4 regions of the Microcystis sp. BLCC-F210 genome follow, and region 1 is predicted to be linked to each of the others. Evidence: predicted binding sites of a transcription regulator. Region 1 holds the regulator's gene; each other region holds the start of a gene.
The links. Region 1 encodes NtcA, which controls nitrogen genes in cyanobacteria. Its sites were predicted from a motif close to TTTGTANCNNNNGNTACAAA; they were not measured.
Positions count from the first base shown of each region.

Region 2: glnA (type I glutamate--ammonia ligase) is a predicted target of NtcA. The motif match lies at 2,889-2,908, and genes of this name have one in related genera.
Region 3: ACE3JL_RS21790 (ferredoxin--nitrite reductase) is a predicted target of NtcA. The motif match lies at 3,195-3,214, and genes of this name have one in related genera.
Region 4: ACE3JL_RS23830 (DUF3155 domain-containing protein) is a predicted target of NtcA. The motif match lies at 3,926-3,945, and genes of this name have one in related genera.

Region 1 covers NZ_CP169647.1:3,390,215-3,396,016, reverse strand. The annotation lists gene ACE3JL_RS16325 (Uma2 family endonuclease) at 1-356, shown strand, start outside; gene ACE3JL_RS16320 (DUF3084 domain-containing protein) at 370-1,857, opposite strand; gene ntcA (global nitrogen regulator NtcA) at 1,865-2,542, opposite strand; gene fabI (enoyl-ACP reductase FabI) at 2,757-3,533, shown strand; gene ACE3JL_RS16305 (DUF3368 domain-containing protein) at 3,649-4,119, opposite strand; gene ACE3JL_RS16300 (UPF0175 family protein) at 4,116-4,394, opposite strand; gene ACE3JL_RS16295 (hypothetical protein) at 4,538-4,846, opposite strand; gene ACE3JL_RS16290 (hypothetical protein) at 4,854-5,438, opposite strand; gene ACE3JL_RS16285 (CHAT domain-containing tetratricopeptide repeat protein) at 5,442-5,802, opposite strand, start outside.
Region 2 covers NZ_CP169647.1:1,184,334-1,190,135, forward strand. The annotation lists gene ACE3JL_RS05700 (trypsin-like serine protease) at 1-2,248, opposite strand, end outside; gene ACE3JL_RS05705 (trypco2 family protein) at 2,367-2,669, opposite strand; gene glnA (type I glutamate--ammonia ligase) at 2,984-4,405, shown strand; TPP riboswitch at 4,895-4,991, shown strand; gene thiC (phosphomethylpyrimidine synthase) at 5,000-5,802, shown strand, end outside.
Region 3 covers NZ_CP169647.1:4,481,835-4,487,636, reverse strand. The annotation lists gene ACE3JL_RS21810 (DUF488 family protein) at 1-256, opposite strand, end outside; gene ACE3JL_RS21805 (DUF488 family protein) at 249-875, opposite strand; gene ACE3JL_RS21800 (GIY-YIG nuclease family protein) at 1,045-1,572, shown strand; gene trpD (anthranilate phosphoribosyltransferase) at 1,652-2,686, shown strand; gene ACE3JL_RS21790 (ferredoxin--nitrite reductase) at 3,489-5,030, shown strand; gene ACE3JL_RS21785 (PstS family phosphate ABC transporter substrate-binding protein) at 5,396-5,802, opposite strand, start outside.
Region 4 covers NZ_CP169647.1:4,888,357-4,894,158, forward strand. The annotation lists gene ACE3JL_RS23810 (ABC transporter ATP-binding protein) at 1-700, opposite strand, end outside; gene ACE3JL_RS23815 (phosphotransacetylase family protein) at 723-1,802, opposite strand; gene ebsA (type IV pilus biogenesis protein EbsA) at 1,837-2,214, opposite strand; gene ACE3JL_RS23825 (ATP-binding protein) at 2,328-3,584, opposite strand; gene ACE3JL_RS23830 (DUF3155 domain-containing protein) at 3,973-4,293, shown strand; gene ACE3JL_RS23835 (S8 family serine peptidase) at 4,441-5,802, opposite strand, start outside.

The sequences.
Region 1 (5,802 bases):
ATAATCGCGGTTTATACCCAGATTTAATGATCATTGCTGGGGAACCATTATTTAGTGATCATCGCAATGATGAAATTTTAAATCCCTGCGTAATTATCGAAGTTTTATCCCCTTCCACCTCTAGTTATGATCGGGGTGATAAATTCCGTTATTATCGTTCCATACCCCAATTAAACCAATATCTTCTCGTCAGTCAAGGGGAGATACTAATAGAATCCTATAGCAAAACCTCAGAAAATAATTGGTTACTGCAAGAATACACCCCAGCAAGGGGAATTATATCCCTAGATTCTTTAGGAATTAGCTTAAATCTTGCCGATATTTACGAAGGAATTGATTTTAATCTCAACTCCTAACTTTAGCTATCTTTCAAGGGGACGTACTAAAAACAATTTTACCATCTTTTACCGCCACTAAACGCAAGGTTAAAGGTCCAGATGTATTAGTTTTACTAGCAGCAACTGCCTCAAGTGTTTCGATAGCATTACCCGACTTTTTCACTTGACCAATAAAGTTAACTACCGTAGTTAATAAACCATCTTCCACTTGAATTGACCCTAAAACTCCCGCACTTCTAGCGCGAAATTGAGCCGAAGCTAAAAGTAAATCTAAACGCTTTTGTAGGTCCTCTTCTGTCATATTTTGGGGATCAATAGAAACGGCAGCGATTACCTGTTTCTCCTCAAAAACTCGTTGATTGGGAACCACATCAGCAAAGACACGAATCTCGCTTTCTCCTAAAACATAATTACCTGCGGAAAGGATTCTCACCACATATTCTTTACCGTCCTGTAATTGTTGACTTAACTGTTCTACCTGTGCTTTTGTGATCTTAATTAAACGCTGGTCAAAATTAGGCTGATTTGGTTGGGTAGCACGGATAGCATTCATATTCGCTTCCCGCAATAACTTATCGATAACGGTGACAATAGCTTGGGGATCAACAATACGAAAAGCTCCAAAAGATAACACCTGTCCCCGGAAAATAGCGATTTGTTTTTCCCGCAATTCTTGATAGGTTTGATAGTATTGTTCTAAAACTTCCACTTCCCGCTTAAGAAAAGCCATTTGGGTTTCTAAATCCTTTAATTTTCCCTCGCGCTGTTCCAAAGCAAAATTTTTATCCACAATCGATCGATCGAGTTCTCCAATACGTTGATCCCGGCGATCAATTTCTAGCTGTAGGGTTTTTTGTTGAGTTTCCAACTGTTGAAGTCGCGCTTGTCTGGTTGTTAATAACTTTTGTTGATTAGCTAACTCTTTATCTCTAGCTTGAAGGGTGGTTTGTAGTTGATTGATCTGACTAGAAAGAATTGATTTTTGTTGGGACAATTGCTCCCGTTGACTGATTAACTGTGCCTTTTGATTAGTTAAAATAACTCGTTCATTATTTAAATTGGCCACTTCCTTGCGAAACTTTTCTAACTGTCCCGAAACTAATCGCAAACGTTGACGAGAAGCCTGATAATTTTTATTAAGAACCTCTAGACGTTTCTGCACAGCTATCTGTTCACTTTTAGCCGTTTTTAAAGCCTTTTCCACCTGATTTTTTTGTTCGGTGGTTTTTCTCACCTGACTTTCTAAATCCTTAATAGCGGTACGACGTTCATTTAAAAGGCGATCCAGTTCAAAAACCCCTTGACGTAGGGATTTACTAGAAGCAAATAAGACAATTAAAGTCGAGCCAGCGATCAAAATTCCCGTTACAATCGTCATTAAAGTTGCGGTTTGTTTCGGACGCAGATTAAATAAACGCATCCTTTTCTTACCTATACGACTACCTATGCGATCGCCAACCGCCGCTATCAGACCACCTAAAACCACGATAGCCAAAACTAAAATATAAGCGCTAGTCATCCAGAATTTAAGTAAATTGTTGACTGAGAGCGACGGGATTATGGACGGTGATTTTCTTCTTGTAAATTGAGACCATTTCCTGATCCCGCAGCTCTCCCAATAAACGGGTGACAGTGACGCGAGTAGAACCGATCGCTTCTGCGATCGCTTGGTGAGACAATTTTAGATCCACCCGGATGCCATCGGTGGTGGGAACCCCAAAATCACGACAGAGAATCAATAAAAAACTGACCAAACGTGAACCCATATCCCGGTGAGCTAAGGTTTCGATCATCATTTCCGTTTGCAGAATCCGCGAGGACAAACCCTGCAGCATCAACATTGATAAATCGGGATTATTGCGGAGGGATCTTTCTACCTGCTCGATCGGGGCTGAGAGTAATTCTACCGGAGTAAAAGCCACGGCATGATAAAAACGATCCGATCGCTGACCAGTCAGTAAGGATAGCACACCAAAGACGCTATTTTCCCGCAGTAGAGCCACGGTAATTTCTTCTCCCGCTTCATAGACTCGCGACAACTTAACGGCTCCTTTCAGCAAAAAATAGACTCTTTCAGCGGGATCTCCGGGGAAAAAGATCGTTTTGCCGCGCTCGAACAACTCCACCACCGGGGGGAAATTGCCGCTGCCGATTCGACGGAACACATCTGCTAGGGGTTTATCTTGTATTAATGATAAGTCCATCTCACATCCAGAAAAGGGGAAAATTGTTTTTATTATCCAACGAGTGTCACCTCTATTAAACATAACCGCTGCCTAAACTGGGAAAAGTTTTGGGCGCTTTTTGCCAGACAATGGGGAAGGGGTGATCATTGCTGCCCCGTTATCTGTATCCCTATTATACCGAATCTCGCTGGGGTCGGCTATTGGGGAGATTTTTGTAAGAGAAACGAGAACTATGTTAGATTTAACGGGAAAAAACGCCCTAGTGACAGGAATTGCCAATAATCGCTCGATCGCTTGGGGAATTGCCCAACAACTCCATCAAGCTGGTGCAAATATCGGTGTCACCTATCTCCCCGACGAAAAAGGCCGTTTTGAGAAAAAAGTGCGAGAATTGGCCGATGAACTTAATCCCGCTTTTTATGTCCCCTGCGATGTCCAAAATGACCAACAGGTAGAAGATACTTTCGCTACAGTGGCGGAAAAATGGGGTAAACTGGATATTTTGATTCACTGTCTCGCTTTTGCCGATAAAGAGGGTTTAACGGGCGATTTTACCGCCATTCCCCGGGAAGCTTTCACTAAGTCCCTAGATATTAGCACTTTTTCCCTAACCCGTCTAGCGCGATCGGCTAAACCCTTGATGACGGAAGGGGGAAGTATTATCACTCTTACCTATCTCGGCGGTGTCAAGGTAATTCCTAACTATAATTTAATGGGGGTGGCAAAAGCTGGTTTAGAAATGAGTGTTCGCTATTTAGCCGCGGAATTAGGTGGCCAAAAGATCCGAGTTAATGGTATTTCTGCCGGTCCAATTCGCACCTTAGCATCTTCGGCCGTCGGGGGAATTCTTGATATGATCCATCATGTGGAAGAAATCGCTCCTTTACATCGCACAGTGACACAAATTGAAGTGGGAAATACGGCCGCTTTTTTAGCCAGTGATCTTGCTAGTGGTATTACTGGTCAGATTATTTATGTAGATTCCGGTTACGAAATTATGGGAATGTAGTTTTATTCAGTTATTAGTTATTAGTTATTAGTGTCACGAGGTTCTGAAGGGGGATTTTTGACTTCTTTGGGGTTAATTGCGATCGGACTGAAGGTTCGTTTAGTTTTTTAACAATTTATTCCCTATTTTCAAGCAATTTCTCAATTATGCGGTGAGAAATGCGAAAATTAGTCTGTTGTAGTCGGGCTATAGTATCTGAAAGCTCGATTAAGCCTCGGCTTGATGCGTCGTCTAAAATTCCGAGAGTGCCAATAATAGGAATTCCCCGCTCGCTGGCAATTCGCCGCCCCAAGCGTTCATCGATAATCAGCAAATCGGCGGGTAAGGTTTGAGCGAGGGTGATAGCGGCCTGTTCTCCGGGGTCGAGAATATTTAGGGCTTCATCAATCGTTTGAACAGCCTCAATGATAAGCCAAGAGGGTGGATTGGCGATCCATTGCTGAAGAATGGCCGGTGCATCTGCATCAAGCATTTCACCGCGAACCACATCGGGAATGATAATCTGTCCAAATAAGCGGGGGAATAGGTCGATCTGGTCAATGAGCAGTAAATAGTTGATAGGTGAGGTATCAGAAACGACTATCATAAAAGACTATGATCGTGTTTGTTGCGAAGTTGCTGAAGAGTCTTGCGATCGCTGTCTAGATCGACTTCATTGTAATGTAAATCGGCATCATGGTTTTTTAAAAAAGCATCCACCACCCAACGAGAAGATAGACCTAAAATACTTCCGACCTCGGCACTGGTGATTTTTTCCGCTCGGTAGGCCTGCACCACCAAAGCCTCTAAAATTTCACGGGTAAGATTATTGTAGTTGTAATGTTGAAGCAATTCATCGGGAATATCGATAGTAATTTTCATGATTTAGCTTCCTTTTTTTTGGGGTTTACTGATAATGTTTATAGAACTTAGGTTGAGTTAAAGCATGAAACCCAACGCCTATTCTACACCTTCTCAACAGGATTTAGTATAACTTTTGGATATGGATAAAGCTGGCATTTCTATTACTTCGCTTCAAATAATTTCCAAATCTCTTTAATAGAAATATAGATACCGAGAACAGCAGCTAACAAAAGAAGGATTTGACTATCCGAACCAAGGCAATTCTGAAAATCTTCATCGGTTAACACTTTATAGACCACCTTAGATATTGCCAAGACAGCCGATAAACTTAACCCAGAAACGAAAAGAATTTCTAGATAAGATTTATTGTTTCCCCGTCGCTGCCGTCTTCTTGTAACCAGTGCCACGCTTGCGGTAATAACCAAGGTTCCGATTAACAAAAGAAAGTTTTCAATGTTAACAATCTTCATCAAAAATTTATGCTGATTTTGCTTTCCTAAAGGTAATATACCATCCGCAGCCGGCCGCTAATATCGCACCAATAACCGCGCCATAAACTCCCGCAATCGATCCCCCTAGGGCCGCACCTCCCACCGTTACCACCATCAGGCGATCAGCTTTATCCCAAAATCGAGGGGAATCAGCACCCTCGTGATCAAGGGGGATCCCCCCGCCTGTCGGCACCCCCCTTATCAAGGGGGGCAGGGGGGATCCAGCTAATTTTTGGGCAGTTTTTACCCAATCTTGGCTAGGAATAACATCATTAATAAATAGGGACTCGAAATCTAAACTATCGGGAAAAGTGACGCTTAAACTTTTGGCGCGTTCTTGGTTAGCATAGGCTGCGTCTAACTCTTCGATCGCTTTTTTATAAGCTTTTTCTAGGGGGGGAAAATCCTTGACAAGTTGCCGCAATTGTGTTGCTGCCTGGGGTTGTTCTTCCCTTAATAATCGTTCAATTTCTTTGAGCGATCGCTGTAGATATTCTGGCAAGGGTTCAGTCTGCTGTGCGAGGGCGATTAGCAGCGCTTCAAGATCGATAATTGTTTTGGGGATTTCCATAAGTTAGTCCTGTCCAGTCAGGGTATAGGCTGCCCAATGGTAAGGATCACTATATTCTGTTAGTTGATCTAGCCCTATTGTACTGCCTTCCTTTAAAATATTCGCCGCCCTCACCTCCAGTCGATCGACCCCTTCCCTTAGGTCGGGAAGTTGTCCAAGTTGCTCGATCCAGTTAGCTAGTTGCTGCCAAGTGATATTTTTTAACCAATTTTGTGTATTTTTCAAAGCTAGGGACGGAGATTCACCCGCTAATAATCTTTGATAGAAGTTAACCATAAACCAAGCACTAGAAATCTCCTTCACCGGCCAGAGGGTACTGACCACATTAGTCGCACCGGCTGCCAAGAAAGCACTGACGAGGCCG
Region 2 (5,802 bases), 2.2 Mb from region 1:
GGATAATGGCTTTCTGCTTTTGGTCAGAGGTTCCATGGCTTCCTAGGCTTCCTATTAATGCCAGATAGCCTTGTCGGACATGAAAATCATCAGGATGAGATTCTAACCACATTTGGAATTCAACAATTATTTCTCGTATTTGCTCTGCTTTTCCTCTCTTTTTTATCCAGTTAAATTTATACTGAAATTCATATCCATCCTCTGGTTTAAGAGAAAGAAGTAAATCGAAAACGTGTTCGCTCTTCTCTTTCATATCAATGTTTCGATAAATATCTTGCCACCTAATCAGATTACTAACTCTACATTTCTGTTGAAGAATTGCTACTTTTTCAGAAAAATCTCGTAGAATTTTCTTGACTAAATCCTGCTGATTATTGCTTGTTAAATCTCTTAATTGATGACAAAACCAGCGTTGATGAGTTTCAACTTCACTCTCTAAATTAGGAATTATTACTCTCAAATATTTTTCCAATAAATTAAATAAATAGGGCAAATTCTCTTGATTATTGCGCCGTTTATAGGTGACAGTAATGGCGTATTTAGCAATTTCTTGATGAATCGCTGTTAGTCCCTCGTAACCTGCATAAGAACCTATTTGAATTAATCCTTTTAAATCAGTATCTGGTGCTAGATTAACCACATTATCAATCGCATCTTGAGAATAATTGGGCAAACATAGCGCAAGAATATTTGGATAAACAGCAATACCATACTGATAAAAAGCACAAACTACACCAAATGCTTGATAAACAGGATAATTTGGTTCATTCGGTAACTTTTTGATCACATCCGCAATAATCTGATCAAACGGTTTTCCCTCAGAAAGCTGTAACATTAACGTCAACATCGTCGGCGCATTCATTAATTGAGCTAACTCATTCATAGAAAGACGATTCAAGCGTTCATTAACTCCTTGATCAGCTTGGCGAATTTGCCTTAAAATGCGTTCTCTTTCCTCAATTGAAGATAACTTTAAATCTAAACCCTCAATCCGATAACCCTGATACTCTAATCGCTCTTGCTGATTCTCATTCCAGCGAGTCGTGCCGATAATAATAAGCGGAAACTGAAGCTCATTCTCCTCCAATGCTTCCAGAAAATACTCATCTTCCCGAAACAAATCATCCGCAATTAAATAAATCGGTTTCTGCTGAACTTGTTGCGAAAACTCATAAAGCAAATCCAACCAGGCAAAATTATCTTCCTGCTTTTGTAAAACAATTTCATTCTGCTCCGTTAACTGATAAGCCAACCATTTCATTAATGCCGTTTTACCCTCTCCGGGGTTTCCTCGAATCAAAAAAAATGAAATTCCCTGATAATCTTTCAAACTTTTGGCTAAATTTAAGGCTTCTCCTTGTTGCTCGCGCTCAATATAACTACCTTGAGTAATCAATGACCAATTTTTTGCCGCCGAAGGCAAACGTAAAATCGGAATATTTTCCCCTTTTCGTTTCTTATAAAAATCATGATCTAACAACTCAAACTCAGTCGGCACATAGTCCCGAACTTGACTCAAGGGGTCTTTAGAACTTAATCTTGTTTCGTCTTCATGACCTAAACCTGTTGTAGTAGGATTTGGATCAATGTCACGTTTTTCTAATATTTCACACCATTCAGGATTATCATAAACTCTTGCCAAAGATTCAGCTTCTAAAGATGCCAGACGCTCTCTAATTGGCTGTTTAGATTGTACCCCAATCACTAACCCATAACAAACAATTGCTGATCCCGATGTTCCCTCCCAAAGAGATTGATTTTCTGCTAATCTTTCTAACTGTTTATCTGTTGGTTGAATATCTGGACTATCTTTAATATTTAATAACAAACGGTTATGAGGCGCACGATTAGACACATCGATAGTTCCCTCAATATGTAACCCTGTGGCGTATTTTATACCATCTTCAGAATACCGTAAAAATTGGGGAAAGCCCAAACAGTCAAATTTAACTTTTTGGGTGCTACTCGCATCAGGTAACACCCCAAAACCTACAGGATTACAAGTTTCGATAGTTTCTGGTAATTCTACTAAGGCTATATCGATATTATCGGGAGCTTTCCAAATTACCTTAGCGTCTATGTCTTGCTTATCAGAATAGTTTGATGCTGATCTAAATCGTACTTTACAGTCGTTACTATTATCAAATAGATGCCGACAAGTCAAGAGTAAACGTCCCCCAATTCGATAGGCAGTGCCGTATTTAGGGGCAACAATTTCTAAAGCGCGATCGGGTTGGAATTGGGGCATAACTTATCGGATTGATGTAACCTATTCTTCTGGGATGGCGATGGGTTACGCTTCGCTAACCCATCCTACAAATTAACTGCTTTGGGGGCAAGCATTGCGTCCCTAGGGGTATAAAATTCTAATCGGGAATATCATCACTTGCTGTCTTGATAGGTCCTCCATCTTTCCCAATGGGTTTAAGGGGAATTTTAATTCTATGGGTTATCGTATCCTTGTTGGTGACACCCCCACCCATTTCTACTACCCAAAATTTTAGCCCACCTTTGCCTTCTTTCGACTGCTCAACCACAAATTGAACCTCTAATTCAATTTCACCCACCTCAAAGCGAATCTGCTCACCCTCAGAGGCTAAAATAGATTTACTCAGTTCAACCCGCAATGCTTCTAAGGTTTCTCGAAGTCCAACATTATTGATGGCCATATTAATTCTCTAGTTATTTTTGAAAGATGCAAACCAAAACCCTTTCAACTCTATCGTTTTTCTGAAACATTAGGGCAGAGGGATTGCCTTTCCCAAATTGAGATAATAGCCCAACCCGATCGCTAAGGGAAGCGCGGGTTAGGAAAAGAAATCGTCATTCGGCTCCATTACCGACCTCAACAAGGAAATTACAGATTTTTTCAAGCTAGGATCAAAGATTTTGTATCGAAAAATACAAAACCTGCGAAAGTGACTGTTTAGGATGGTTTTTTTGAGAAGCTTAAGAACCGATCCATACATCAAAGGAGTTTTCCATGCCCGAAACGCCACAAGAAGTCTTGAAAATGATTCAGGACAACAATATTAAGATTATTGACCTGAAATTTATTGATATGCCCGGTATCTGGCAACATTGCTCGTTCTACTACGACCAAATCGATGAAAGCTCTTTCAGCGATGGTGTTGCTTTCGATGGTTCCAGTATTCGCGGTTGGAAAGCAATTAACGAATCTGATATGGCCATGGTTCCCGATCCTACCACCGCTTGGATCGATCCCTTCTACAAGGAACCGACCCTAAGCATGATCTGTAGCATTAAAGAACCGAGAACCGGTGAATGGTATAGCCGCGATCCTCGCTCTATTGCCCAGAAAGCGATCGATTATCTCGGCACTACCGGTTTAGGTGATACCGTATATTTTGGACCGGAAGCAGAATTTTTCCTTTTTGATAGCGCTCGTTTTGACCAAACCGCCAACGCCGGCTATTATTACATGGATAGTGTCGAAGGTCGTTGGAATAGCGGTAAAGACGAAAAAGACGGAAATCTTGCCTATAAACCCGCCTACAAACAGGGTTATTTCCCCGTTAGTCCCACCGATACCTCTCAAGATATTCGCACGGAAATGCTCTTAACCATGGCCGACTGCGGAGTTCCCATCGAAAAACATCACCACGAAGTCGCTACCGGTGGTCAAAATGAGTTAGGGATTAAATTCTCTACCCTAGTACGGGCCGCCGACTACTTGATGACCTACAAATACTGCATCAAGAACGTGGCTAAGAAATACGGTAAAACCGTCACCTTTATGCCTAAACCCATCTTTGGTGATAATGGTTCTGGGATGCACGTTCACCAGTCTATCTGGAAAGATGGTCAACCCCTGTTCGCTGGCGATAAATACGCTGGACTCAGCCAAATGGCACTGTACTACATCGGTGGTTTGCTTAAACACGCTCCTGCACTCTTAGCTTTAACTAACCCCACCACCAACTCTTACAAGCGTCTCGTCCCCGGTTTTGAGGCCCCAGTAAACCTGGCCTACTCCCAAGGTAATCGCTCCGCTTCGATTCGGATTCCTTTATCGGGAAGCAACCCGAAAGCTAAACGTTTAGAATTCCGTTGTCCTGACGCGACTTCTAACCCCTACCTCGCTTTTGCAGCTATGCTCTGTGCGGGTATCGATGGGATTAAAAATCAAATTGAACCGGGAGAACCTCTCGATGTGGATATCTACGAACTCAGTCCCGAAGAATTGTCAAAAATACCCTCTACCCCCGGTTCTCTGGAAGCAGCTCTAGAAAGTCTCGAAAAAGATCACGCTTTCTTGACCGATTCTGGTGTTTTTACCGAAGACTTTATCCAAAACTGGATCACCTACAAACTCGATAACGAAGTTAACCCGATGCGCTTACGTCCCCACCCCTACGAGTTCTCTCTCTACTACGATGTTTAAGGTTTGATTGAATAATCATCAATCCTAGGGTAGGCTTTTTGCCTGCCCCTTTTTTTCGGAATCAGCAGGGGAATTATGAATTATGAATTATGAATTATGAATTATGAATTATAAATTATAAATTATATAGCGGTTCTCGCATCTGTGCGTCACACTTAAACCTTTGCTGATTAAGCTGTTCAGAATCGGGAATGTACCTCTTGTGAATCAGAAACGCTATAAATTATAAATTATGAATTATGAATTATGAATTATGAATTATGAATTGGGGAGCGGGGAGATGGGATAATAAATAAAAACTGAATACTGATACTAAATCCGGTTATTAAAAACTGATTATTTATTTCCTTTTGCCTTTTGCATGAGTAGAAAACGGGTTTCTCCGAGAAACCCGTTTTCTGTGCGTTACTCAACGGATTTAGTATTACTGCCTAATCAAACAACAATCTTAAGCTTTATCTCCTCAGTCCTCAACAGTGATAGAATTGCCCTCATAGCTAGGGGTGTCTGAGATAATCAGGCTGAGAAAGACCCTTAGAACCTGAGACTGGGTAATTCCAGCGTAGGGAAGCTGTTTACAGAGGAAATAAAATTATGAGACAAGAATGGGTTGCCCCCCGGCGCGGACAGGCAAATGTATCGCAAATGCACTACGCCCGTCAGGGGATAATTACCGAAGAGATGACGTATGTGGCAAAACGGGAAAATCTCTCTCCCGAATTGATTCGCAGCGAAATCGCCCGAGGAAGACTGATTATTCCCGCTAATATCAATCACCTCAACCTCGAACCTATGGCGATCGGTATTGCTTCTAAGTGTAAAGTTAATGCTAATATCGGGGCTTCCCCTAACTCCTCGAATATTAACGAAGAACTGGAAAAATTACACCTAGCGGTCAAATACGGCGCGGATACGGTGATGGATCTTTCCACTGGTGGCGGTAATTTGGACGAAATTCGCACCGCGATTATCAATGCTTCTCCTGTCCCCATCGGTACTGTACCCATCTATCAAGCGGTGGAAAGTGTTCACGGCAATATTGAAAAACTCACCCCCGAAGATTTCCTCCATATTATCGAAAAACACGCCCAGCAAGGGGTAGATTACATGACGATTCACGCGGGAATCCTCATCGAACACCTGCCTTTAGTCAAAACCCGTCTGACCGGGATTGTCTCCCGGGGTGGTGGTATTATTGCTAAGTGGATGTTACACCACCACAAGCAAAATCCTCTCTACACCCATTTCGACGAAATTATCGAGATTTTCCAGCGTTATGACGTTTCTTTTAGTCTCGGTGACTCCCTGCGTCCCGGTTGTACCCACGATGCTTCCGACGCGGCCCAATTAGCGGAATTGAAAACCCTCGGTCAACTAACGCGTCGCGCTTGGGAACA
Region 3 (5,802 bases), 1.1 Mb from region 1:
CTTCCCACGATATTTGTTTCTTTTTGTAGGCATCTAAAATTTCTTGAGTGGGCGCAAGTGATAGTTCATGGGAGTAATCGATGCCGCCAATCTCAGAGAGAAAGTACTTTAAGTCGTTTTGTTTGGCAAAGCCGGATAACTGGGAGGTATTATGCAAGCGAGTATCGATGATTTTAGTAACGCCCGCTTTTCTTAGGCCTTCAAAAAAACTAGAGGCAGATTTTCGGGTAAACCCGATGGTGAAAAGTTTAATCATGATCTTTCTCCACATAGGCTATGCGATCGCCCTGCAGCTGATAGGCTTGACTAATTCTCTCGCTTCGTGGCAACTGAGGTTGACTGACTGTAGGGAAAAGAGATAGTTGTATATTCTCCTGTTTGTCTTGCAAGTCATGAATTTGCAAGAGTCGTTCTTCGAGATTTTCCTGGTACTCCAAGTCACCGTTGCTGTGAATGTGGGCAATTTCAAGGTTAAAAGACAGGAGATGCCGGCACACCAGAATGGCTCTATGGCAAGTGATCGGGTCTTTCTCGGCACACATCAGGGCAATGCGATGATTTTGCGATCCTTTGATGATGCGCTTCAGTCCCTGTTGGAATGAGTCAAGGACGGCAATTTTTTCGTAAAGGGCCCTGCCTTCCACATAACAGCTACTATCTGCGGGCCGCGCCCCTAACTCCGCCCCTAAAAAAACATAGCGAATCTCTGCTGTGGGTAGGTAGTACTGGAGGGCTTGTTTGTTGAAGTGGGGAAGATAGCGGCTGTAAGGAGCGGAACGCACATCTGCTAAAGCATTGATGTTATGAATGGAGAGGAGTTCGAGGAACTTTTCTGGGGTGTGGTTAGAATGCCCGATCGTAAATATAGCCAGCATTGTATCTAACTTGATAGTTTAGTAACCTACCTTATTATATCTCAGTACCTCTGGGTTTATCGAGTCAGATAACTGTTAGTTTACCCTCCTGGGTTAGCCACAGCCCGGAATATAAAATTCAAACTTAGGTATAATTTAGCTATCTCCAACCAATGAGCGATGATTAATTATGAACGAGCCTGATACTTTTGCTAATCTCCAACAATTAGAATATATTCCCTACCTAGATACCACGGGTAATATCTCTGCTGACTTACAGGAAAAAATTGGGGTTTATGCCATTTTTAATCGAGAGCAAGTCCTAAATTTTGTCGGCTATTCTCGTGATATTTATCTCAGTTTAAAACAACATCTTGCCCGACAGCCCCAAGCTTGTTATTGGCTAAAAATACAGGTGATTGAGCGTCCTAATCGAACTATTCTCGAATCGATTAAACAAGCTTGGCTAAGAGAAAGTCAGTCAGTAATCAGCAATGAAAAACTCTGGACAGAGCCAATTGATGTTAAATTAGCCATGACTGAGACAGAAAAAGAAATTTATCAAAATGCTGATGAATTAGGGAAAATTAAGTTATTAAAACAGGTATCCAGACGAGTAGAAAACGATATTTTATCAACCCTAGAAAAACGGGGAGTACAGATGGAAATTCGTTTTAATCCCAAGTTAAAAGAACAGGGTTTGCTCGATTTAAAGTAAAAATTCCTAGGAGCGATCGATTCTCCAGACAAACCGCTATGATAGTATATCGCCCCATCCCGACACCAATGGAACAGCGATGACCAATCAAGACTGGCCAAACCTACTGCAGCAACTACTCGATCAAAAATCCCTTTCCCTTAACCAAGCTGAAGAATTAATGACCGGATGGTTAAACGGCCAGATTCCAGAAGTTTTATCGGGGGCGATTTTAGCGGCTTTGCAAGCAAAAGGAGTCTCAGCCGCCGAATTAGCGGGAATGGCCACAGTTTTACGCCAACAATCTCGCTTAGAAGACCCTAAACCCCATACTACTCCCGTTATCGATACCTGTGGCACCGGCGGTGACGGGGCCGCAACCTTTAATATTTCCACTGCCGTGGCTTTTGTGGCGGCCGCTGGAGGCGTAAAAGTGGCTAAACACGGCAATCGCTCTGCCTCCAGCAAGGTCGGTTCGGCCGATGTTTTAGAATATCTTGGGGTTAATTTAAGCGCCCCGAGCGAGAAAGTAGCGGCGGCCTTAGATGGGGTGGGAGTGACCTTTCTTTTTGCCCCCGGTTGGCATCCGGCCCTGAAAAGTGTGGCTAATCTCCGCAAAACCCTGAAAGTTCGCACGGTTTTTAATCTTTTGGGTCCTCTAGTTAATCCTCTGCGTCCCACAGGTCAAGTTATCGGAGTTTATGACCGGCAATTTCTCATCCCCATGGCCACAGCTTTAGCACAAATGGGAACCCCAAAGGCGATTATTGTTCACGGACGGGAAAAACTCGATGAGGTGGGGTTAGGAGATCTGACCGATATGGCTTTATTAAATAATGGTGAGGTGATTTCTGGGGAGATCGATCCCTTGTCAATTTCTATCCCTAGAGCTAGTTTAAATGCCCTTAAAGGCGGGGAAGTGCCAGAAAATGCCGAAATCCTCAAAAATATCCTGCAAGGGGGGGGAACGCCCGCTCAACGGGATGCTGTGGCAATTAATGCCGCTCTTGCCCTACAGGTGGCAGAAAAGGTCACTTTTGGCGATCATGCTGCTGGTTTCGCCCTCGCACGCGAGATTTTAGCCAGTGGGTTAGCTTGGCAAAAATTAGAGGAGTTGGTTAAGTTTCTCGCTTAGGAAAATTCACGGAATTATGAATTATGAATTATGAATTATGAATTCAGGAGATTACGGCGGATTTATCTTGGTTCTGGTACATTCTCCACGCCGAAAGGCTTATCCGATAAGGATTTATCTGTGCCAGATGGATAGAGGAACCGCCGTATTTTTATTTATTCCCCCATCTCCCCACTTCCCCCCATCTCCCCACGGGAGCATCTCACTTACGCGATGAGTAATTATACTTAGCTTAAAAGCCACTCTTAATCGTGTCTTGGAATGAAATAGAGGCTTTTAAAGACCGCGTACATGGAGAATTAAAACAAGAATTACCCTCGAAAAGTCTATTTTTCTACTAAGTATTTATGCTTATTGCAAAGGTGAGATGCTCCCTCTCCCCACTTCCCCCCGCACCCCACTTCCCCCCATCTCCCCACTTCCCCACACCCCACACCCCACACCCCACACCCCACCTTAATGCACTTACTGCATGACAGAAATCCTTAAACACGATGGTTAAAGGATTTCTGTTACAAACAATACAAAATTATCCAAGTTAAAAAGAATTAAATAACAAATAAGTACCTAAGCAAAATTAATTACACATATCTAACCACCTCTTGCCTCTTGCCTTTTGCCTTTTGCCTATCTTCACTAGGAAATTTATTTTGCACGACTACTTAGAGACTAGGTAAATTACTAAATTTTTGCTAATGACGACAGTATTTTACAGAATACTTATTGTTAAATCCCGATTTCTTCATTTCTAACCCGCACCAACTAGAACAATTACACCCACCAACCAGAAGGAGATAGATTCGTGGTACAAGCACCTGAAAAAGATGGAACAACTCTCAATAAATTCGAGAAATTTAAAGCCGAGAAAGACGGATTAGCCATTAAAGATGAACTAGATCATTTTGCCCAAATCGGGTGGGAAGCGATGGATAAAACCGATTTAGAATATCGCTTAAAATGGGTGGGTGTTTTTTATCGTCCTGTCACCCCGGGCAAATTTATGATGCGTTTGCGGGTTCCTAACGGCATTATTAGCGGTGAGCAAATGCGCGTTTTAGGGGAAATTGTGCAGCGTTACGGCGATGATGGTAATGCCGATATTACTACTCGTCAGAACTTACAATTACGCGGTATTCGTATCGAAGATATTCCTGATATTTTCCAACGACTAAAATCCGTGGGTATGACTTCGGTACAATCGGGCATGGATAATGTCAGAAATATTACCGGTTCACCCATGGCAGGACTAGACGCGGATGAATTAATTGACACCAGGGAATTAGTCCAAAAAGTCCAAGATATGATTACTAACTGCGGTCAAGGTAATTATCAATTTACCAATCTGCCCCGCAAATTTAATATTGCCATCGAGGGAGGCCGGGATAATTCCGTTCATGCGGAAATTAACGATATTGCCTTTGTTCCTGCCTATAAAGAGGGAGAATTAGGCTTTAATGTCGTGGTGGGTGGCTTTTTCTCGGCTAAACGCTGTGAAGCGGCAATTCCCATGAATGTTTGGGTGAGACCGAATCAGGAGGTGGTGGATTTATGCCGAGGGATTTTAGAAGTTTACCGCGATAACGGATTACGCTCCAATCGTCAAAAATCCCGTTTAATGTGGTTAATTGATGAGTGGGGAATCGAGGAATTCCGCACGCGGGTGGCTAATCACTTAGGTTATCCCTTGGCAACGGCAGCCGAAAAAGATGCAATCGACTGGGAAAAACGGGATCATTTGGGAGTTTTTCCGCAAAAACAGGAGGGATTAAGCTATATCGGTCTTTGTGTTCCCGTTGGTCGTCTATTTGCCGATGATATGTTCGATTTGTCCCGGATTGCTGAAGTGTATGGCAGCGGAGAATTGCGTTTAACCGTGGAACAAAACGTGATTATTCCCAATATAGCGGCTGAAAATATGGCGACTCTTTTAACCGAGCCTTTACTGGCTAAGTTTACCCCCAATCCCACTCCTTTACAACGAGCGCTCGTTTCCTGTACGGGGGCGCAATTCTGCAATTTTGCCCTGATTGAAACCAAAAATAAGGCTGTGGACTTGATTCGTCAGTTAGATGCCGAATTAAATATCCCCCGGGGTGTGCGTATGCACTGGACCGGTTGCCCTAACTCCTGCGGACAACCCCAAGTGGCCGATATCGGTTTGATGGGGACAAAAGCGCGCAAAGACGGCAAAACCGTGGAGGGAGTTGACCTCTACATGGGGGGTAAAGTGGGTAAAGATGCTCACCTGGGAAGTTGTGTACAAAAAGGGATTCCCTGTGAAGACCTAAAATCGGTGTTAACCTCTATCCTCATCGAGCAATTTGGGGCGACACCGAAGGGTTAATTAACAAGTTTCTCGATACGCTGAATGGGGGGTTTATCCCCTCTTTTTTTCTGTATCTCTGTTGGGTGAAATTGGCAAACCTCTTGCTATAGTAAGGGGCAGATGGCAGCAGAAAAATCTTTATATATTTTCCTTCCATACTAAATCCAGTTGTTAAAGACTGATTATCTGTGGCTCTCTTGGATTTGGTGGGTAAAATGTATTCTAAGATACAGTCCTGCTGGCGAGGGAGTAGAAGGAACCACTCCAGACACAGAGGACACAAAGATCGATCGATCATAATGTAAGTTAAACTTATCACACAGAACCTAGAAGAGCCTGATATGTAGGCTATACTCAAGGGATTTAGTATGAGATGGGAATCGTTACTTAGCTTCAAATTGAGCTTGTTTGCGAAGTAATTCCCCGATGGTTAAATTGGGTTGAGGTCGGCCCTCAAAAACCGTTCCTACCTCAAATTTTTGCAACTGTACCCGTGCCAAATGATAGGCCTCATCCGGTAGGGGAATATAACCAATACTATCTAATAAATCAGGAACTCGATCGAGATAATATTTAACAAATTTCTCTAAAGCGGGATTCTCTTGGGCTTTTTGAGCATTAACATAGATAAACAAAGGACGAGATAAAGGCTGATATTTACTATCCTCGACATTGCTGCGAGTTGGTTCAATACCATTAACTTTCAAAGCTTTTAATTTATCCCGATTTTGTTCATAGTAAGCATGGCCAAAATAGCCTAAAGCGTTGGGATCTTGACTGACGGCATTAA
Region 4 (5,802 bases), 1.5 Mb from region 1:
GAACAATATTAACTCCGACTACATTTTCCTGTAATTGGGCATTAAGTTTTGATAATTCCTCGCGTACTTGATAGTTAGCGCTGCGGTATTGTTTTTGGAAAAAGACAATTAAAGTAGTGACGGGAAATAACATCAACACCAACAATAGAGCTAATTGCCATTGCAGGGTAAACATGGTGATGATAATAACTAAAATATTGACAAAATCACTGACAACTCCGATCGCCCCACTAGCAAAAACTTCTCCTAATGCTTCCACATCGCTAGTTAAACGAGTGACTAAACGTCCCACGGGAGAGCGATCAAAAAAACTAGAGGAAAGGGAAGTAACATGGGTAAATAAATCTTCCCGGACATTAGCAGTAATTGACTGACCAACTTTCTGCACTAGATAACCTTGTGTTGTCCCTAAAATCAATCGTAAAATAATCGAAACCGACAGGATAATAATTAGGGTGTTAATGGCTGCTGTTAAGGGCATTCGAGCCAAAAAATCCCAAGTTTGTTCCTTTTGCAACAGGGAGACCGCTTGACCGATAATTAAAGGCTGGACTGCTCCCGTGAGAGATAGGGGAAAAAGAAGTATTAATGACCAAAATAGCAGCGCTTTTTCCTTTTTTGCGTAGGGAAGTAATCTTAATAACAAGCTCCAGTCATTTTCTTTGACCGGAGGGGACACAGGGGGGGATGATGAAGTCATATTCTCGGCAGCTGGGGAGAAATTACGCCCCTATTGTTAACTTTTCTAACAGGCGATCAATCTGAAAATGTTCCTCCATTAATTGTCGAATACAAGCAACTTTTACCTGTTCCTGTAAGCGAATCTTCCCGAAGGCCTGATCGACGATTTCCACGGTGGTGAGAGTATCTAAATTTACCGAGAGAATCGGTACTTCTAAATCCTCGGCCCTGCCCAAAATTAGGGGATCTGGAGAGATGGAACCAGTTAAGATTAAACAGGTGGTGGAAGTTTCTAGGGCAGCCAACTGGAGGTCTGTGCGATCGCCACCCGTAATCACAGCCATATTTTCTCCCTTGCGAAAATATTCTAAAGCGGCGTTGACATTCATCGCCCCGATCGCTAAACTTTCTACCATCCAATCTAAACGATCGGGCCGACATAATACCTTTGCCCCTAAAAGATGGACAATTTCCCGAACACTAATACTACGCAATAATTTACTAGCGGGTAACAATCCTAAAACCTCCACACCTTGGCCCGCGAGATAGGGTTTGAGGAGGGATTGTACTTCCTCCCAATCATCGGTGGGAATATCGCTAATTACTACCCCCAGCAGTTGATTATTTAATTCCCGTTGCGCTTTCAGCAGACTCTCGGCAATTAGGGGAGAACTATAGCGGGCCACCAATAGGATCGGAGTCTGGAGAATTTTGGCCATCTCCCCCATCGATAACTGAAAAATACTACCTTCCCAGAGAGTCCCCGGTCCTTCGAGGAGGGTAATATCACTGTTAACCCGATCCTCCAGATAACCAGCAAGAACATTGCCGTAGTCCTGTTTATCTACACCTTGCAGACGTTTAGCAACGGAATCTACATCTGTATAGATCACGGGTAAACGCAGCTGTTCGGGGGATAATTCTAGTAATTGCCGAATAAATTCTACATCCTCATCGACCAATTGCCCATCAATGTATCCCGGACAATTGCCCACTGGTTTGCCGTAACTTATCTCTAGTCCTTTTTGCCGCAAGAGGTGCGCTAAACCGACGACAGTTCCCGATTTACCGCTGAGGGGTTCTAGGGAAGAGATAAGTATAGATTTGGCTGATTTGGCCACGATTTGCTCCTTTTAACCCGTAAAATCCCGACTTTTATTCTTCAAATCGCAGCAGTTTCCGATAAAATCCCTGCGAAAAGTCGGCCGAACCTAGCTGCCTAAAGGTTTTAATCGCATCAATGAGATATTCGATAAACTCGGCGTTAATAATCGTCATCTCATAGCTTAGGTCGGCCTGTCCTTCAAATTGTAAACGACAACGGGTCAATTCCGAGGGCAATTTTGATACATACCAAGACGCTACAAAAGGAATCCCATTACCGCTTTCTATGCGACGACGACCTTCTAAAGCTCCTGCTTGATATAAAGCGATCGCATAGGGCAGAATACTATGTTTGTCCTTGGCATAGTAGGGCATATATACTACCACATCGGCCCTATTAGCGGGTTCTAATTGTTCGATAGTCGCCATGATTTAGTTAATTCTTTGGTTTACAGCCAAGTTAACATTGATACTGATATTTTTCAGCAATTTTAACCGACTACTCCCACTGATTGTCTCGATCAGCAGATTTTACCCCCAGATCATCCCTCTATACTGAGGTTATTATCGAGTATAACTGGCATACTAACCCGAAAAACCGTGCCAGGATAGAGGGAACTTGTTCCCTCGGGATTAGGACTGATAAATTCAATCGTCCCCCCCATGCTGGTAATTAATTCTTTGGCGATCGCTAAACCCAATCCCGTACCCGCTATATCTCCCCCTGCTTGCACTCCCCGGTAGTAACGTTGAAAAATTCTTTCTTGATCGCTTCTTGGAATACCATAACCCGTGTCTTTAAAAACAATTTCTACACTATTCTTAACATTTTTTACCTCGACGGTGACTTTTCCGCCCGCAGGAGTATATTTGAGGGCATTATCAATTAAATTGCTGAATACTTCCCGCAAACTGGGGATATTAGCCCGAATAAGTGGTACATCTTCCCCGTAAATCGTTTCTAGACCGAGATTTCTCTCTTTGGCTACCGCTTGGGCCGAAAGGAGCAGCGGATCGAGAAGATCATGGAGATCGATCGGAGTTAGCTGAGTGCTGCCAGCAGGCAGCAGAAAGGCAGCGGGGGAAGATTGCGCTTGCAGGAGAGGAATATCGACGGTGGGGTAATTTTCGCTTTCTTGCTGGATTTGTGCATCAAATCCAGCGATTAAGTCCCGAACTCGATCGCTTTCCCTCAGGATACCAGTAATGGCCGTATCGTCACCCTCTTCGGCTAAAAGCCTTTTGAGTAGAAGTTTACCAAAGGTTTTTAAAGCGGTGAGGGGATTGCGGATTTGATGGAGAAAGGTATCGAGGCGCTGACGTTGCCATTGTCGATAATAACGTTCTTCTCCCAATTGGCGATCGAGTACACAGGCTAAAGCAAGGGTTTGGGTAATTTTTTCCATCTGGGTTAATTCCCAACTTTGCCAAGGTCGTTTTTCTCGGGTTGTCACCAATAATCCGACCATACCCTCTTCATACATTAAGGGTAAAAACAAGCGATGACCGCTGACGGTCTCCTGATTACTCCACAGATGGGATAAATCCTCTAACTTAACCGCAGTTAACAAGTCTGCTGCTGGTTGCCCTGGTTGCAAGGAAAGCCGCTTTTTTGGGGAAGAAGATGGATTAAAAGGCGGATAAACAACGACTGGGATTAAATTACTCGATAAAGGTTCCGTTAAATAAACTGCACTTCTATCCGTTTCCATTTGCTCCCGCAAAAGTTCCATCTGTGCCTGACACAGAGCAATAAAATCATCACTCAGGGGAGTCCTGGAAGGGAAAGAGAAGGGCATACCAAGAAAGTAAAAAGTAAAAAATCAGAAAACCTAGATACAGCTAGGGTTGCGAGTTTTATTTCCCAGTGTAAATAGGGAAGAATGACCCTCCTCTTGAGTCGAGGGCAACCGGCAAAAACCAGTTATAACAAGGGTTTGGTCACTATTGTAGGGGTGGATCACAGCATATATTAAAAAAAGTTTAAGAATAATAAGTTTTGTATCGATATTTGTGGGTGTGTTTTTGTCAGAAAAACTTAAACATAGTCTCAGTCTAGCTTCTAGTCAAATTTGTCTGTAATTAAGTTTGTGAGGGACACTTGATTTCTTGGTCTAGAAGGGATATAATCGCTACGGCTTTTGTAACTATCATTACAACGATTAGCCAAAACAGGAGGTAATTGGGTTGGCCAGAAAACGGAAACGTAAGAGTCGCCGTCGTCAAGAAGGACGTAAGATACTTGAACTTGTACCCCAGTATAGTATTGAAAGTGGCGAAGATAAACCCGTAACTGCGGCGCGTAAGTATATTCAAGCTATAGGCATTAGCCCACCAGCTTTATTGATTGTCAAGCGTAACGAGCATACAACCGATCGCTATTTCTGGGCTGAAAAAGGACTGTTTGGAGCGCAATATGTGGAGGAAAACCACTTCCTTTTCCCAAGTTTGCGCGACCTGCAGCCCCAGCCCCAGCCCGTCAAAGCACCGGTAGCAGTTGCTAAATAACTCAAAGGACTATTGATCATATCATGGAAAGTAAACTCGTTCACTGAAAAGTAAACGAGTTTTTTTTGTCTGAGGCCTAGGAATCAGCCATCAGCGAAAAGCTGATGGCTAAAGATAGGAAATCTGAAGATGAAAAACAGCCAAGTTTTAGGCGACATTACCTGCTGTGGTCGTAATAATTTGACGTACTTGAGCATCGGTCAGATTCGGATTGGCACTCAACATTAAGGCCACCACTCCAGCTACATGAGGTGCTGCCATAGAGGTTCCATTCAAGAAACCATAGCCACCATTAGGGAGAGTAGAATACACTTGTACGCCTGGAGCGGTGACATACCTCATCGAAGAATTGGAGCCAGCACGATTGGAGAAGGAAGCCATCTGGTTAGAACTATCAACGGCACCTACTGCAAGACCCCAAGAGGTGGCACTGGAAGCGGGATAACTGGGTTGAGCTGCCCCCTCATTACCAGCGGCCATAACCACGATAACACCGCGACTGCTGGCATACTGGAGGGCTGATTGAACCGCACTGTCAGTGCTACCACCCCCCAAACTCATATTAATTACATCAGCACCGTTGTCCACAGCGTAGCGAATTCCTTGGGCAACGCCACTATAGCTGCCACTACCAGAATCGTCCAAAACTTTCACTGGCATAATTCTGGAATTGTAGGCCACACCAGTGGCCCCGAAACCATTATTAGCAGCAGCAATGGTTCCCGCCACATGGGTACCATGGCTGTTAACATCTAAAGTGTTATTATTGCCATTGGCAAAGTTCCAGCCATAAACGTCATCAACGTAACCGTTGCCATCGTTATCAAGACCATCATTGGCAATTTCGCCCGCGTTCGTCCAAATATTGCCCGCTAAGTCGGCATGATTGCGGTCAACTCCTGTATCTAGTACAGCAACGACGATTCCTTGTCCTGTATAACCTCTTGCCCAAGCTTCTGGAGCATTAACTAAGTTAACCCCCCAGTCATTAGCACTACCAAAAGTGGGAACATCGGCAAAAGGACTTTGATTCAAGGCTCCAGCGACAGCTCTTGCGGCATTAACTAAACCGTATCCTGAAATGGCACTATATCCGGGTGTGACTGTGGCTGTGGTAGCCGACAGACTTAAGTTATAGTTAGTGCTGCCACTGTAGGGATAAACCCAGACATAGTAAGTACCCGCACTGAGTTGACGAGTAATACTCTCACTGCTGGTACTGCCATTAGTGGAGCTAGTAATTACACTGCCATTACTATCTAATAAGGACACATCAGCATCGGCACTTAATCCCGTTAAGTTGAGGCTAAAGTCGCTACTGGTTTCTAAACTAAAACGATAGTAATCATTGCTGTCTGTAGAACCAACAAAATCGCTGTAGCTGGTGGGAGTTGCTCCAATGGTGATATCACGCGCTGTTGCTAAGGTATTACCGGCGTTATCAGGAATCGTTGCAGAAGCGGCAGCTAAACTTAAGTTATAGTTAGTGCTGCCACTGTAGGGATAAAC